Regions from separate parts of the Vibrio sp. TH_r3 genome, predicted to be linked through region 1. Evidence: predicted binding sites of a transcription regulator. Region 1 holds the regulator's gene; the other holds the start of a gene.

What was found. Region 1 encodes MetJ, which represses methionine synthesis genes. Its sites were predicted from a motif close to TTAGACNTNTANANGTCTAA; they were not measured.
Region 2: metN (methionine ABC transporter ATP-binding protein MetN) is a predicted target of MetJ. The motif match lies at 3,987-4,006, and genes of this name have one in related genera.

The regions. Positions count from the first base shown of each region.
Region 1 covers NZ_JAWMPW010000017.1:33,545-40,152, reverse strand. Annotated here, with positions in the region: gene R3X26_RS13705 (malic enzyme-like NAD(P)-binding protein) at 212-1,471, shown strand; gene metJ (met regulon transcriptional regulator MetJ) at 1,546-1,866, opposite strand; gene R3X26_RS13695 (O-succinylhomoserine (thiol)-lyase) at 2,101-3,267, shown strand; gene R3X26_RS13690 (bifunctional aspartate kinase/homoserine dehydrogenase II) at 3,268-5,673, shown strand; gene metF (methylenetetrahydrofolate reductase) at 5,883-6,608, shown strand, end outside.
Region 2 covers NZ_JAWMPW010000009.1:95,382-101,989, forward strand. Annotated here, with positions in the region: gene R3X26_RS10215 (ABC transporter ATP-binding protein) at 1-53, opposite strand, end outside; gene thiD (bifunctional hydroxymethylpyrimidine kinase/phosphomethylpyrimidine kinase) at 46-918, opposite strand; TPP riboswitch at 1,003-1,113, opposite strand; gene metQ (methionine ABC transporter substrate-binding lipoprotein MetQ) at 1,347-2,156, opposite strand; gene R3X26_RS10230 (methionine ABC transporter permease) at 2,187-2,864, opposite strand; gene metN (methionine ABC transporter ATP-binding protein MetN) at 2,854-3,888, opposite strand; gene gmhB (D-glycero-beta-D-manno-heptose 1,7-bisphosphate 7-phosphatase) at 4,196-4,762, shown strand; gene R3X26_RS10245 (MliC family protein) at 4,843-5,142, shown strand; gene R3X26_RS10250 (amidohydrolase) at 5,186-6,337, opposite strand; gene R3X26_RS10255 (YitT family protein) at 6,458-6,608, opposite strand, start outside.

The sequences.
Region 1 (6,608 bases):
AAATTTAAAAGGACGCCCATGCGTCCTTTTTTGATCCTGCCAAGTTATAAATATTTTATCCAAATATCAATTAAGTCAAATCCTATCCTTTTTTAGAAAATTTAATGGTGTTAATGACTTTCTAAGTAGGAAGTTTTGTTGCGATCATTTACTATCATTAGCAATATTGAAAAATTAAATATCTTGCCTACTAATATTGGAATAAATTCTTATGTCCGAAGAGAACCTAGAATACGACTTTCGTCAACAAGCCCTTGATTATCACGCTCTTCCAACTCCCGGTAAAATTGCGGTTGCATTGACTACGCCAGCTGACTCTGCTGAAGATTTAGCACTTGCTTATAGCCCCGGCGTTGCAGAGCCTGTGCGTGAAATAGCACAAAACATCGACAATGTTTACAAATACACCGCAAAGGGGAATACGGTTGCTGTTATCTCTAATGGTACGGCTATTTTAGGTTTAGGTAACTTGGGACCTATGGCGTCTAAACCAGTTATGGAAGGTAAAGCGCTATTATTTAAGCGTTTTGCGGGACTTGATGCGATAGATATACAAGTGAAGCACCGTACAACGGAAGAGTTTGTTAATACCGTTGCTAGTATCGCTGATACATTTGGTGGTATCAATTTGGAAGATATTAAAGCACCTGAATGTTTTGAGATAGAGCGTCAATTAATTGAGCGATGCCAAGTTCCGGTTTTTCACGATGACCAACATGGTACAGCGATTGTGACAGCGGCAGGTATGCTTAACGCGATAGAACTACAAGGAAAAACCTTACAAGAAGCGATTATTGTTTGCCTCGGTGCAGGAGCTGCTGCCACGGCTTGTATGGAACTTTTGATAAAATGTGGTGCTCAACGAGAAAAAATTTATATGCTGGATCGCAAAGGTGTGATTCATACGCGTCGTGATGACTTGAATGAATACAAAAAAATGTTTGCTAATAATACCGATAAACGCACATTAGAGGACGTTATTGACGGCGCGGATTTGTTCCTTGGAGTTTCTGGTCCCGACTTGTTACCAGCCGATGCGCTTAAATTGATGGCAGATAAACCGGTGGTGTTTGCTTGTTCTAACCCTGATCCAGAGATTAAACCGGAGACGGCTCATCAAGTAAGAAACGATCTTATTATGGGAACTGGCCGTTCGGATTACCCGAACCAAGTAAATAACGTTATCTGTTTTCCCTTTATTTTCCGTGGCGCTTTAGATGTTAGAGCCAGTGAAATTAATATTGAAATGAAATTGGCTGCAGTTGAAGCGATTCGTCAGTTAACTAAAGAACCGGTTCCCGCCGAAGTACTTGAAGCCGCTGGTGTAGAGGCATTAGAGTTTAGTAAAGAGTATATTATCCCTAAACCTATGGATCCTCGTTTACTACCTCGTGTTGCCAAAGCGGTGGCTATTGCGGCAGTAGAGTCTGGAGTAGCAAGAGTGGAATTACCTGAACACTATATGGACTAATATGCCATTTAGGCAGCGGTAATCGCCATCTACTATCCTAAACTCAACTAGGATAGTAGATGACAAAATTATTCTTATTCTTCATCAAATGCTTCAAATTCTATGCCCATTTCCGTCATTAATCGTTTAACTTCAGTTGGAATATCATCAGGGCGATCTTTTCTTAAATCTTCATCTGTCGGTAATGGTTGGTCTGTATAAGCATGTAAAAATGCTTCACATAACAACTCACTATTGGTTGCATGTCGTAAATTATTTATTTGGCGACGTGTACGTTCATCGGTCAAAATTTTTAGAACTTTCAGAGGGATGGATACAGTTATTTTTTTTACTTGTTCGCTTTTTTTACCGTGCTCTGCGTATGGACTTATATATTCGCCATTCCAATCAGCCATTACTCACCTTTATAAAAATAGTCATAAAATATTTATGGGTTAGAATTCTAGCGGGATTTACCTCTATAAGCAAAGACATATAGACGTCTAGAAGTGTTGACGTCTTTGTAAACTGACAGTAAAGTGTGCGGATATGTTTCAAATCTCGATATTCAAGTATAGTATTTCGATATTCAGGTATAGTTAGCAGATAGCCAAATCACAGCCTGAAACCTGATAAAGGAAAGCAAGCACATGACACAAAGGAAACCTGCGACTATTGCTGTTCGCACTGGAATTGAATCTGACTCTCAGTATCAAGCCGTCGTCCCTCCAATTTATCTTTCGACCAATTATAGTTTTCCTAACTTTGGTGACGTCCCTAAATACGATTATACCCGATCCGGCAACCCGAATCGAAACATGTTAGAGCAAGCGCTTTCTGAATTAGAATCTGGTGCAGGTGCGGTGGTGACTAATTGTGGAACCTCTGCATTGAACTTATGGGTATCGGCTTTTATTGGGCCAAATGATCTGATTGTGGCACCAAATGATTGTTATGGTGGCACGTATCGTTTATTCAATACTAGGGCTCAGAAAGGCGATTTTTCGGTTTTGTTTATTGATCAATCAGATCAAGCCGCGTTAGATGCGGCGTTAGCTAAAAACCCCAAATTAGTGCTGCTAGAAACGCCATCTAATCCATTAGTTAGAGTGGTCGATGTACAAGAAACCTGTAAAAAAGCACATGCAGTTGGGGCATTAGTCGCCGTGGATAATACCTTTATGACACCCATATACCAAAAGCCATTAGAGTTGGGTGCGGATTTTGTTATCCATTCTACAACCAAATATATTAATGGTCATTCCGATGTAATTGGCGGTGTGATTGTAACCAAAACCGAACAACATGCAGAAGAATTGGCGTGGTGGGGCAATTGTATTGGGGCAACGGGGACGCCTTTTGATAGCTATATGACATTGCGAGGTATTCGAACCTTGGGGGCAAGAATGCGAATACATGAGGAAAGCTCGCGAGAGATTTTACATTATTTAGCGAAGCAAGATCGAGTTGGTACTATTTATCACCCAAGTTTGGCTGATCATCCTGGCCATGAAATAGCCAAAAAACAACAATCCGGTTTTGGTTCAATGCTAAGTTTTGAATTTAATGGCTCTATGGATGAGTTAAAAATTTTTGTTGGGGCGCTGAAATTATTCTCTCTAGCAGAATCTCTAGGGGGAGTGGAAAGCCTTATTTGTCACCCTGCTACGATGACTCATCGAGCAATGGGCGAGGAAGCCCTTCAACAAGCTGGTATCGCTCAAACATTGCTTCGATTATCGGTAGGGCTAGAAGATAGCCGAGATTTAATAGAAGATTTAGATAATGCTTTTAAAGAAGTTCAGGAGAAAGCGTAAATGACAGGTAAGCGTCAGCTGCATAAATTCGGTGGGAGCAGTCTTGCGAACCCTGAGTGCTATAAGCGTGTGGCGAACATTCTTTCCGAATATTCACAACATGAAGATTTAATTGTCGTTTCTGCGGCCGGTGATACGACCAATCGACTGCTGGAATGGTTAAGTGCTCTAAATAAAGATGGAAGAACGGCGCATGAATTACTTATGCAGTTGCGCCAATATCAATCGGATTTAATTGAACAGTTACTTGATGAACCCGATGAATTATTAGCTGTGTTGCATTCAGAGTTTTCTGCTTTAGGTGATATGCAAATTCCACTCACTCATCAACAAGAAGCGAGTGTACTTGGGCATGGTGAAGTTTGGTCCGCTAGATTATTAGCGCAGCTACTTAGCCAAGAAACAATGCTTTCTGTAGCCATCGATTCACGAGATTTTTTGCGAGCAGATTTAGGTACTCAACCAGAAATTGACCGTTCACGCTCTCGGCCTTTACTCAAAGATGTTATGGTTCAGCACCCACAATATCGATTAGTTATTACTGGTTTTATGGCCAAAAATAGTGCTGATGATACGGTATTATTGGGGCGTAATGGTTCGGATTATTCAGCCACAATGATTGGTGCTTTGGCTGATGTGAGCCGAGTGACAATTTGGAGCGATGTTAGTGGCGTATATAGTGCTGATCCACGTAAGGTGAATGACGCTTGTTTATTGCCTTTATTAAGGCTTGACGAAGCCAGTGAACTTGCTCGCCTAGCAGCCCCTGTTTTGCACAGTAGAACCTTACAACCAGTTGCTCAAAGTGCTATGGATTTAGAACTGCGATGCAGTTATCAACCCGAAGCAGGCTCAACCAAAATAGAAAGAGTCCTTGCTTCCGGTCGTGGTGCTAAAATTATCACTTCGCTTGATGATGTACTGCTTATCGAATTGATCTTTAGCCTAGGCCACGATTTTGAACGAGCAAAAGAAGAGGTTTTACAAAGTTTACAACGAGCTCAGTTGCAACCGTTAGCCTTTGAGGTACAAGCCGATCAAGGAGAAATATTACTGGCTTACACCTCCGAAGTTGCTACTGGAGCGTTGAGGTATTTAAACGATGCTGCCATCGAAGCCGATATTCGTCTCAAAGAAGGCTATTCTATGGTTGCCGCAGTTGGTGCAGGCGTAACTAAAAACCCAATTCATAGCCATGGTTTCTACCAACAATTAAAAAATGCACCAGTGGAGTTTATGTGTGAAGCGGAATCCGGTCTGAGCTTAGCCGCTGTTTTACGTACTTCTAATACTGAAAGATTCATTCAAAATATTCACACGCAGTTATTCCAAGCTCAAAAAAGAATTGGTTTGGTGTTATGTGGAAAAGGCAATATTGGTTCTGGTTGGTTACAGCTTTTCAACACACAAAAAAGTGAAATAGAAAAGCGTAGGGGAATGAGTTTTGACTTAATTGCCGTTATCGGAAGCAAAACCTACTGGATGGATACAGACGGAATTGATCCTAGTAGTGTGTTGAATCAATATGATGCTGAAGCAATTGAAAGTGATGGCAAGGAATGGTTAACAAGATTGAGCCATCAACAGGTATTTGATGAAGTGATTATCTTAGACGTGACCGCCAGTGAAGAGTTGTCTATGAAGTACCCGGAGATAGCAGAGAAAGGTTTTCATTTAATTTCTGCCAATAAATTTGCTGGGTCAGCTTCGAGTGCTTTTTATCATCAGGTGCAAGATGCCTTTGCGAAAACAGGCCGACATTGGCTTTATAATGCTACAGTAGGTGCAGGACTACCGATAAATCATACGGTACGAGATTTAAAAGAGAGTGGCGACAAAATAACGGCCTTGTCCGGAATATTTTCGGGGACGTTATCTTGGCTGTTTCAACAATTTGATGGTTCTATTCCATTTAGTGAACTGGTTGAACTCGCTTGGCAACAAGGTCTTACCGAGCCGGATCCTCGTGAAGATTTGAATGGTTCTGATGTTATGAGAAAATTGGTTATTTTGGCTCGAGAATCCGGTTTAATTATTGAGCCAGAAAATGTCAAAGTAGAGTCTCTGATACCAGAAGAACTTAAGGGTTTGACGATTGATCAGTTTTTTGACCAAGGGCAGCGGCTGAATGAAATCTTGGCAGAGAGATTGGCTAAAGCGCAGAAAGAAGATCGAGTATTACGCTATGTTGCTCGTTTAGAAAAAGATGGAACAGCAACGGTAGGTATAGAGACGTTGAATAAAGAACATGCGTTAGCTAACTTACTGCCATGTGATAATATTTTTGCTATTGAAAGTATCTGGTACAAAGATAACCCACTGGTTATTCGTGGACCGGGTGCAGGTCAGTTTGTTACTGCTGGAGCGATTCAATCCGATATCAACCGGCTTTCTAACTTATTTTAATTTACTATAAGGTCACTATTCACGAGTGGCCTTCACTGTTCGCCTATCAATTAAACCACTTGTTGAGCAATTCTCATTTTTACATGAAAATTGCTCATGATCATCAGGTTGACATTAAGCTCGTTTCATTACATTCTATTGGACATATAGACGTCTAAACGTCAAAAAATACCACCTATTATTAGCCCGAAATGGGAGAGAACTGAACAATGAGCTATTCACATGCAAGTCATTTAGACGCTTTAAATCAAAATATCGCAGAGCTTGGGGATATTAACGTTTCATTTGAGTTCTTCCCACCTAGTAGTGAAAAAATGGAAGAAACCCTTTGGAATTCTGTTCATCGTTTAAAAACGTTACAGCCAAAATTTGTCTCTGTAACTTATGGCGCAAATTCTGGTGAACGAGATCGTACTCATTCGATTATTAAACAAATTAAAGATCAAACGGGCTTAGTCGCCGCTCCACATTTAACATGCATTGATGCTAGTCGTGATGAACTGATTGATATTGCAGAAGACTATTGGGCAAATGGTATTCGTAATATAGTGGCTTTACGTGGTGATATTCCAGCTGACGGTGGTGCTCCAGATATGTACGCATCGGATTTGGTTGACTTGTTAAAATCGCGTCACGATTTTGATATCTCGGTCGCCGCTTTTCCTGAAGTGCATCCAGAAGCTAAAAGTGCTCAAGCTGATTTACTTAATTTAAAGAGAAAAGTGGATGCAGGTGCAAACAGAGCTATCACTCAATTCTTTTTTGATGTTGAAAGTTATCTAAGGTTCCGTGATCGTTGCGTCAGTGCTGGTATTGATGTTGAGATAGTGCCAGGCATTTTACCTGTGTCTAATTTTACTCAAGCGTCGCGATTTGCTGCAATGAATCATGTAAAAGTACCTGGGTGGATGGCTCAGCAGTTCAGTGGCTTGGAA
Region 2 (6,608 bases), on a different contig from region 1:
TTTTTATAATTTAGGCTTATGTTGGATAAGTTGATGAGTGTGTTGTCATCCATTTTGCTCTCCTTGTAGCAAGGCAGATGTTATTTGTTGCGAAGATGACGTAATGTGTTTCGAGAAAAAATGGTCTACAGGCCCATGACCCTGGCCAATGTGTAAATTATCAGCATGTAAGATTGCTTGAGTTATGTAATGCTTAGCTAGTGTTACAGCATGCAGTAGCTCGTTACCTTGTGCTAGATAGCTCGCGATAGCAGAAGATAAAGTGCAGCCGGTACCATGAGTATTGTTGGTTGGTATTCTTGTAGCAGGGATGGCCGTGACGGTATCACTACTGATCAACAGATCGGTGCTGTTTTTGCTGTTGGTTAAATGGCCACCTTTAAGTAAAACCGTGTCAGTATTTAATGCTCTGAGTTTATCGATAAGCGCATTCATTTGTTGCTCTGTGGTGGGAACGGCTTCTCCAGTTAAGGCTGCGGCTTCTGGAAGGTTAGGGGTAATGATATTCGCCAAAGGAAGTAATTGTGATTTAAGCGTGCTAATTGCTGATTTTTTTAATAATAAATCACCACTAGTTGCCACCATTACCGGATCGACAATCAAAAATTTAGGTTGATACTGTTTGAGTTTTGTAACCACTGTTTTGATGACGTTTACGTCACTTAACATGCCGATTTTTACTGCTTGAATATTGAGATCGGTAAATACAGCATCGAGTTGCTGAGCGACAAATTCTGGATCAATCGGATAAATACCACTTACGCCTTGGGTATTTTGGGCGGTCAGAGCAGTGATAACTGAACACGCATAGCTACCAGTCGCAGAAATAGCTTTGATATCTGCTTGAATACCGGCACCACCGCCACTATCTGAACCGGCAATCGTCAAAACAATAGGCGTTGTATTTTTCGCTGTCATATAGGATTCCTAAACTTGCACGTATAGGAATAACAGCCGCTAACGGAAGGTGGGTATGCGAGCAGAAAATACCAGCATAACATTTCGGTATGGCTACTAGTTCCCTACGGCAGTGTTAACTGCATCAGGTTCAACGGGTCCCATCGAAATGGTCTCAGCTTAGGCCTATGGCCGTTAGCTCCCCGACTAATATCTAAATTTTATTTGCCGCCAGAGTGTAACAAAACAATGCCTTAAGTCAAAGAAGTTAAAATTGATATAAAAAATGGTCGGGGAAATTGAATGGTATTGGTTATGAAATGGTGAATAGTTAAGGAATATTAAAAATACCAAAGCCGGATGATTTTACTCATCCGGCTTTGGAGTGGTGTTGCTTAGTTAGCGTGTCGTTTAAGTTTATTAAACAACTATGTCGTTAATAATAAACCTTACCAGCCTTTTACTACGCCACCTTTGAAGATTTCTGAGGCTGCGTTGAATACTTCGTCAGTTTGGTATGCTTTAACAAAGTTTTTCACTTTTTCAGATTCAACATTGTCAGTACGAGCGACGATTAGGTTAACGTATGGAGACTCTTTGTCTTCAACAAAAATGCCGTCTTTTTCTGGAGTAAGATCGATGCTGCTTGCATAAGTTGTATTGATGATAGAGAGCGTTACATCATCTAGTGAGCGCGGTAATTGAGCGGCATCAAGTTCGACAATAGTAATGTTTTTAGGGTTTTCTACGATATCACGAACCGTACCTGAAAGACCGACATCTGCACGCAGTTTAAGTAAGCCTTGTTGTTCTAGTAATAGTAGAGAACGGCCGAGGTTTGTTGGGTCATTTGGTACTGCAATACGTGCACCATCGGTAATTTGTTCAACAGAAGTCACTTGTTTTGAATAGCCAGCAATTGGATAAACAAAAGAGTTACCCGCTATTGCTAATTTGTAATCACGATCAGCAATTTGTTGATCAAGATATGGCTTGTGTTGGAAGGCATTAATGTCTACAGAACCATCGTCTAATGCAGCGTTTGGCGTGACATAATCGGTAAACGTAACAAGTTCAACGTCAAGGTCATATTTTTCTTTGGCTACTTTTGCTGCAACTTCGGCAACTTGAGCTTCCGCACCAGCTATTACACCAATTTTGATTTTGTTAGCATCGACTTCATTATCACCACAGCCAGCAAGGACAAGTGTTGATGCTGCCGTCGCGGCAATAAGGATATTTTTTAGACTAAATTTCATGTTACATCTCCTACAATATTATGATTTTTATTATCTATGATCTACTCGGCTAACAACAGCGTCGCCAATGGATTGAATGATTTGGACCAGTACAATTAGCATTACAACAGTGACAGCCATGATCACCACGTCATAGCGATGAAACCCGTAGCGGATGGCAACATCACCTAGCCCGCCACCGCCAACAGTGCCTGCCATGGCAGAATAACTTACCAATGTGACCAATGTAATAGTGACCGAATTCACGATGGTTGGTAGTGCTTCTGGAAGCAGTACTTTAGTAATGATTTGGGTTGGCGTTGCCCCCATTGATTGTGCGGCTTCTACTAAGCCACTCGGTACTTCAAGCAGAGCACCTTCAATAAGGCGAGCAACAAAAGGAATAGCACCAATAGTTAATGGAACAATAGCGGCTGTAGTGCCGATAAACGTACCTACTAATATTTTCGTGACAGGAATAATTGCAACCATTAGAACTAAAAACGGCACAGAGCGACCAATGTTGACGATAGCACCAAGAGCTGAATTTAACTTGGTATTCTCAGCCAAACCGCCTTTTTTACTGATATGTAGAATAACGCCGAGTGGAATACCAATAGCGAACCCAACGACACCAGAAACAGCGACCATATAGAGTGTGTCCCATGTGGCTCCAATGAGTAGATTACTATTGAGACTTAACCATTGTGCAATTAAATCAAAGGACATAACCAAGTACCTCTACTTTTACTTTGTGTTCTTTCAAAAATTCGATTGCCGCATTATCGTTTTCTTCTGAGCCATAAAACTCGGCCACCATCATGCCGAACTTAACACCACCTGCATAATCGAGATCGGAACTTAAAATGCTGACATCAATATCGAATTGGCGTGCGATTTGGCTCATAACCGGCGCATCAACAGTTTCCCCTGTAAATTCTAAGCGAATCAGTGGATGGCTACCTTGAATACGTGTTCGGTTTAATCTGGCTTGATAATCTTCCGGAATGGTTAAATCGAGAGTTGAACGAATGAACTCATGTGCCAACTCTGTTTTTGGGTGAGCAAAAATTTCGCCAACTGTGCCTTTTTCTACTAACTCACCATCACCAATAATAGCCACTTGATGGCAAATGCCTTTTACTACGTCCATTTCATGGGTAATCAACAGCATCGTGATATTAAGCTTGCGGTTTATTTCTTTAAGTAACTCCAATATAGACTGAGTGGTGGCAGGATCTAAAGCACTGGTTGCTTCATCACAGAGTAACACTTTTGGATCAGAAGCTAAGGCTCGTGCGATAGCAACACGTTGCTTTTGACCGCCACTTAAATTGGCTGGGTAGGTGTCTCGTTTGTCAGCGAGTCCAACTAATGACAAAAGTTCAGTTACTTTGTTCGAGATTGTTTGTTTGTCCATTCCTGCTAATTCGAGTGGTAAAGCAACGTTGTTAAAAACAGAGCGAGAAGAAAGCAAGTTAAAATGTTGAAAAATCATGCCTATATTGCGGCGAGCTTTACTGAGCTCCGATTTAGATAACAATGTTAAATCTACGCCATCTACGACAACATTACCTTGAGTCGGTGCTTCTAACATGTTTACACAACGTATGAGTGTACTTTTACCTGCACCAGAAGAACCTATAACGCCAAAAATAGTGCCTTGAGGTATGGATAAGTTGATATTTCTTAAGGCATGGATCTCTTTTGTGCCTTGATAGAAAACTTTGTTAACATTGCTGATTTCAATCATTTAGTAAAACCTAAGCAGAATAGTCGGAATAAAGTTCTTGTTAACTTTGTATAATAGAGACGATGCTATGGTGATCACGTTTTTATGTCAATAGGTATTTTTACGTCTAGACGTCTAAAATATTTTTTACTGTGTCTGGTTTAGGCTAGCTTATGTGGGTTGCTAGTGCTGTTCTATAATCACTTGTGCCAGTGAGTTATTAATATTAACCGTCAATCGAACAGACAAACCTAGTCAAGGATAATTAGTGCTTAGCAAGTTAAAGCGTGCAATAATTTCGATAGATATACATTTTGAGGACGATATTTTGGCTAAACCAGCAGTATTTTTAGATCGCGACGGTGTCATTAATGTAGACCATGGTTATGTGCATGATGAACATGACTTTGAGTTTATCGATGGTGTTTTTGAGGCGACCAAGAAACTGCAACAAATGGGGTATTTGTTGGTTTTAGTGACCAATCAATCAGGTGTTGCCCGTGGTCTTTTCAGTGAAGAAAGGTTTCTTTCGTTAACCGAATGGATGGATTGGAATTTTGTTGATAATGGCGTGGAACTTGATGGCATCTATTATTGTTTGCATCATCCAGAGCATGGTATTGGTGAATATAAACAAGATTGCGATTGCCGCAAACCTAAGCCTGGAATGTTTATTTCGGCACGTGATTTCTTGAAAATTGATATGGAAAAATCAATTATGGTTGGTGATAAAGCGGAAGATATGATGGCTGCTGAAGCTGCTGGTGTCGGCACTAAAATTTTGGTACGTTCAGGCAAACCGGTTACAGAACAAGGTGAAACGCTTGCAACCACGGTTGTTGACAGTATTAAATATGTACCCGAGTATTTAGAGGGGAAATCATATCTTGGATAGTCGCAGTCGGTAGCCAACTAATAAGTAAATTTCAATTTGAAATAAACAAAGACAACGGAAATAAAGGATAATTTGTAAAGATGAAATATTATGGTTTTGGTTTAGTCGCGTTCTTACTTCTTTCTGGTTGTAGTGCTAAAAAGCCTGAAACTCCTTTGTATCTTTGCGATAACGGCTCTCAATTCAGTTTTTCACAGACTGGTGAGCTCACTGCAGAAATGCTGATGTCGAAAAAGCGTATTCCATTGCAGCAGATACCGGCGGCATCTGGTAGTAAATATAAAAGCACAGATCAGGCATTGCAACTTTGGCTAAAAGGTTCAGATGCAATGTTAACGCTTGGCTCGGAAGCCTTTGTTAATTGCACAACAGATTATTAAAATCTTAACTCATTTACACAGTGTAATTAGTATTGTGAGTAATTTATCGTGAGCCATTGTGTAACGCATTGATAAGAGATAAATATAATTGACTGGCTGTCTTTAATAGTTGGTCAGGAAAATCATAATCTGGATTATGCAGTTCTGGGTGAGATTCACCACTTCCTATGCAAAATAGCGCGCCATTCCATCGTTGCAAAAATTCAGCGAAATCTTCCGACCAACGCATTGGTTGCTCTAAGCGTTGTACCGACATTCCGATGTTTTTTGCCTGTTGTTCAATAAGTTGTGAATGCCGATTTGAATTAACCGCAGCGTTAAAAGGTTCATCCCAGTTTAAACTCACTTTGATGCCGTGAGCATGACTCAGTTCATACAGTTTTTTGTTTAGATTGATTTTCATTTTAGCAAAGGTTTGGTTGCAATCACTACGTATGGTCGCCATCACTTTTGCCTCGCCTGGTGATACCCCAAATGCTTGTTCGCCAAGTTGCGCATGTACGATCGTAACTAAAGTGAAAGCTTGAGAATAACTTTCAGGCATTGTTTGTAGGTAGTCGATTATGTCCACCATTGCAGCGCATGGACTGATACCATTTTCTGGCCGTGCCGCGTGAGATGTTTTACCTTCTAGTTTGATTAGTACACCAGTAGATGCGCAAGCAAAGGTGTCGTTTTTGACTAAAATTTGGCCGAGAGGATAGCCAGGAAGATTGTGGTATGCAAAAACATTATCTATCTTCAAATCTTTCAAGTTGTTATCAAGTAGCATGGCTGCTGCTCCGGTACCTATTTCTTCTGCTGGCTGAAAAAGTAAGATTACCTTACCGGCTTTGGGTGGGTGAGTTGAGAGCTTTTCCGCTACTATGAGCAGGGAAGTAGTATGGCCGTCATGGCCACATGCGTGCATTACCCCCGGGTTCTGCGATATATGATCGTGATGGTTATTTTCACAAATAGGTAACGCATCGAAATCGGCTCGTAACAGTGTCGTTTCGCCTTTGATACCACTGTCAATTATACAGATAATACCGTATCCACCGATATGCTCTATTGGTGATAAACCAAATGTTTTTAATTGGATGGCAATCTGTGTGGATGTTTGCTGTTCTTGCTCAGATAATTCTGGCTCACGATGCAGTTTTTTTCTAAATTCAATTGGATCGAAACAAACAGAGGTTAATACGCTATCCATGCGGTTAATCCTAGTAACATTTAGATATAATGGTTTACTTTACCTTGAAAAAATAACAGCACAATGATTATTGTGCTGTTATTTTTTCAATATAGTAGGCTATGTTACGAACTGATGACCTTAGTTATACGTCACAATGTAGCGAGACGGTTTGTGATTCATACCCAAAACCGAATTAATGATTATTGCACCTAGTACTGATAGAGCAATTATCCATGGTGAGACAAAAAAGAAAGAAGCGACGACGATTACAGAGTCAATAACGACTTGT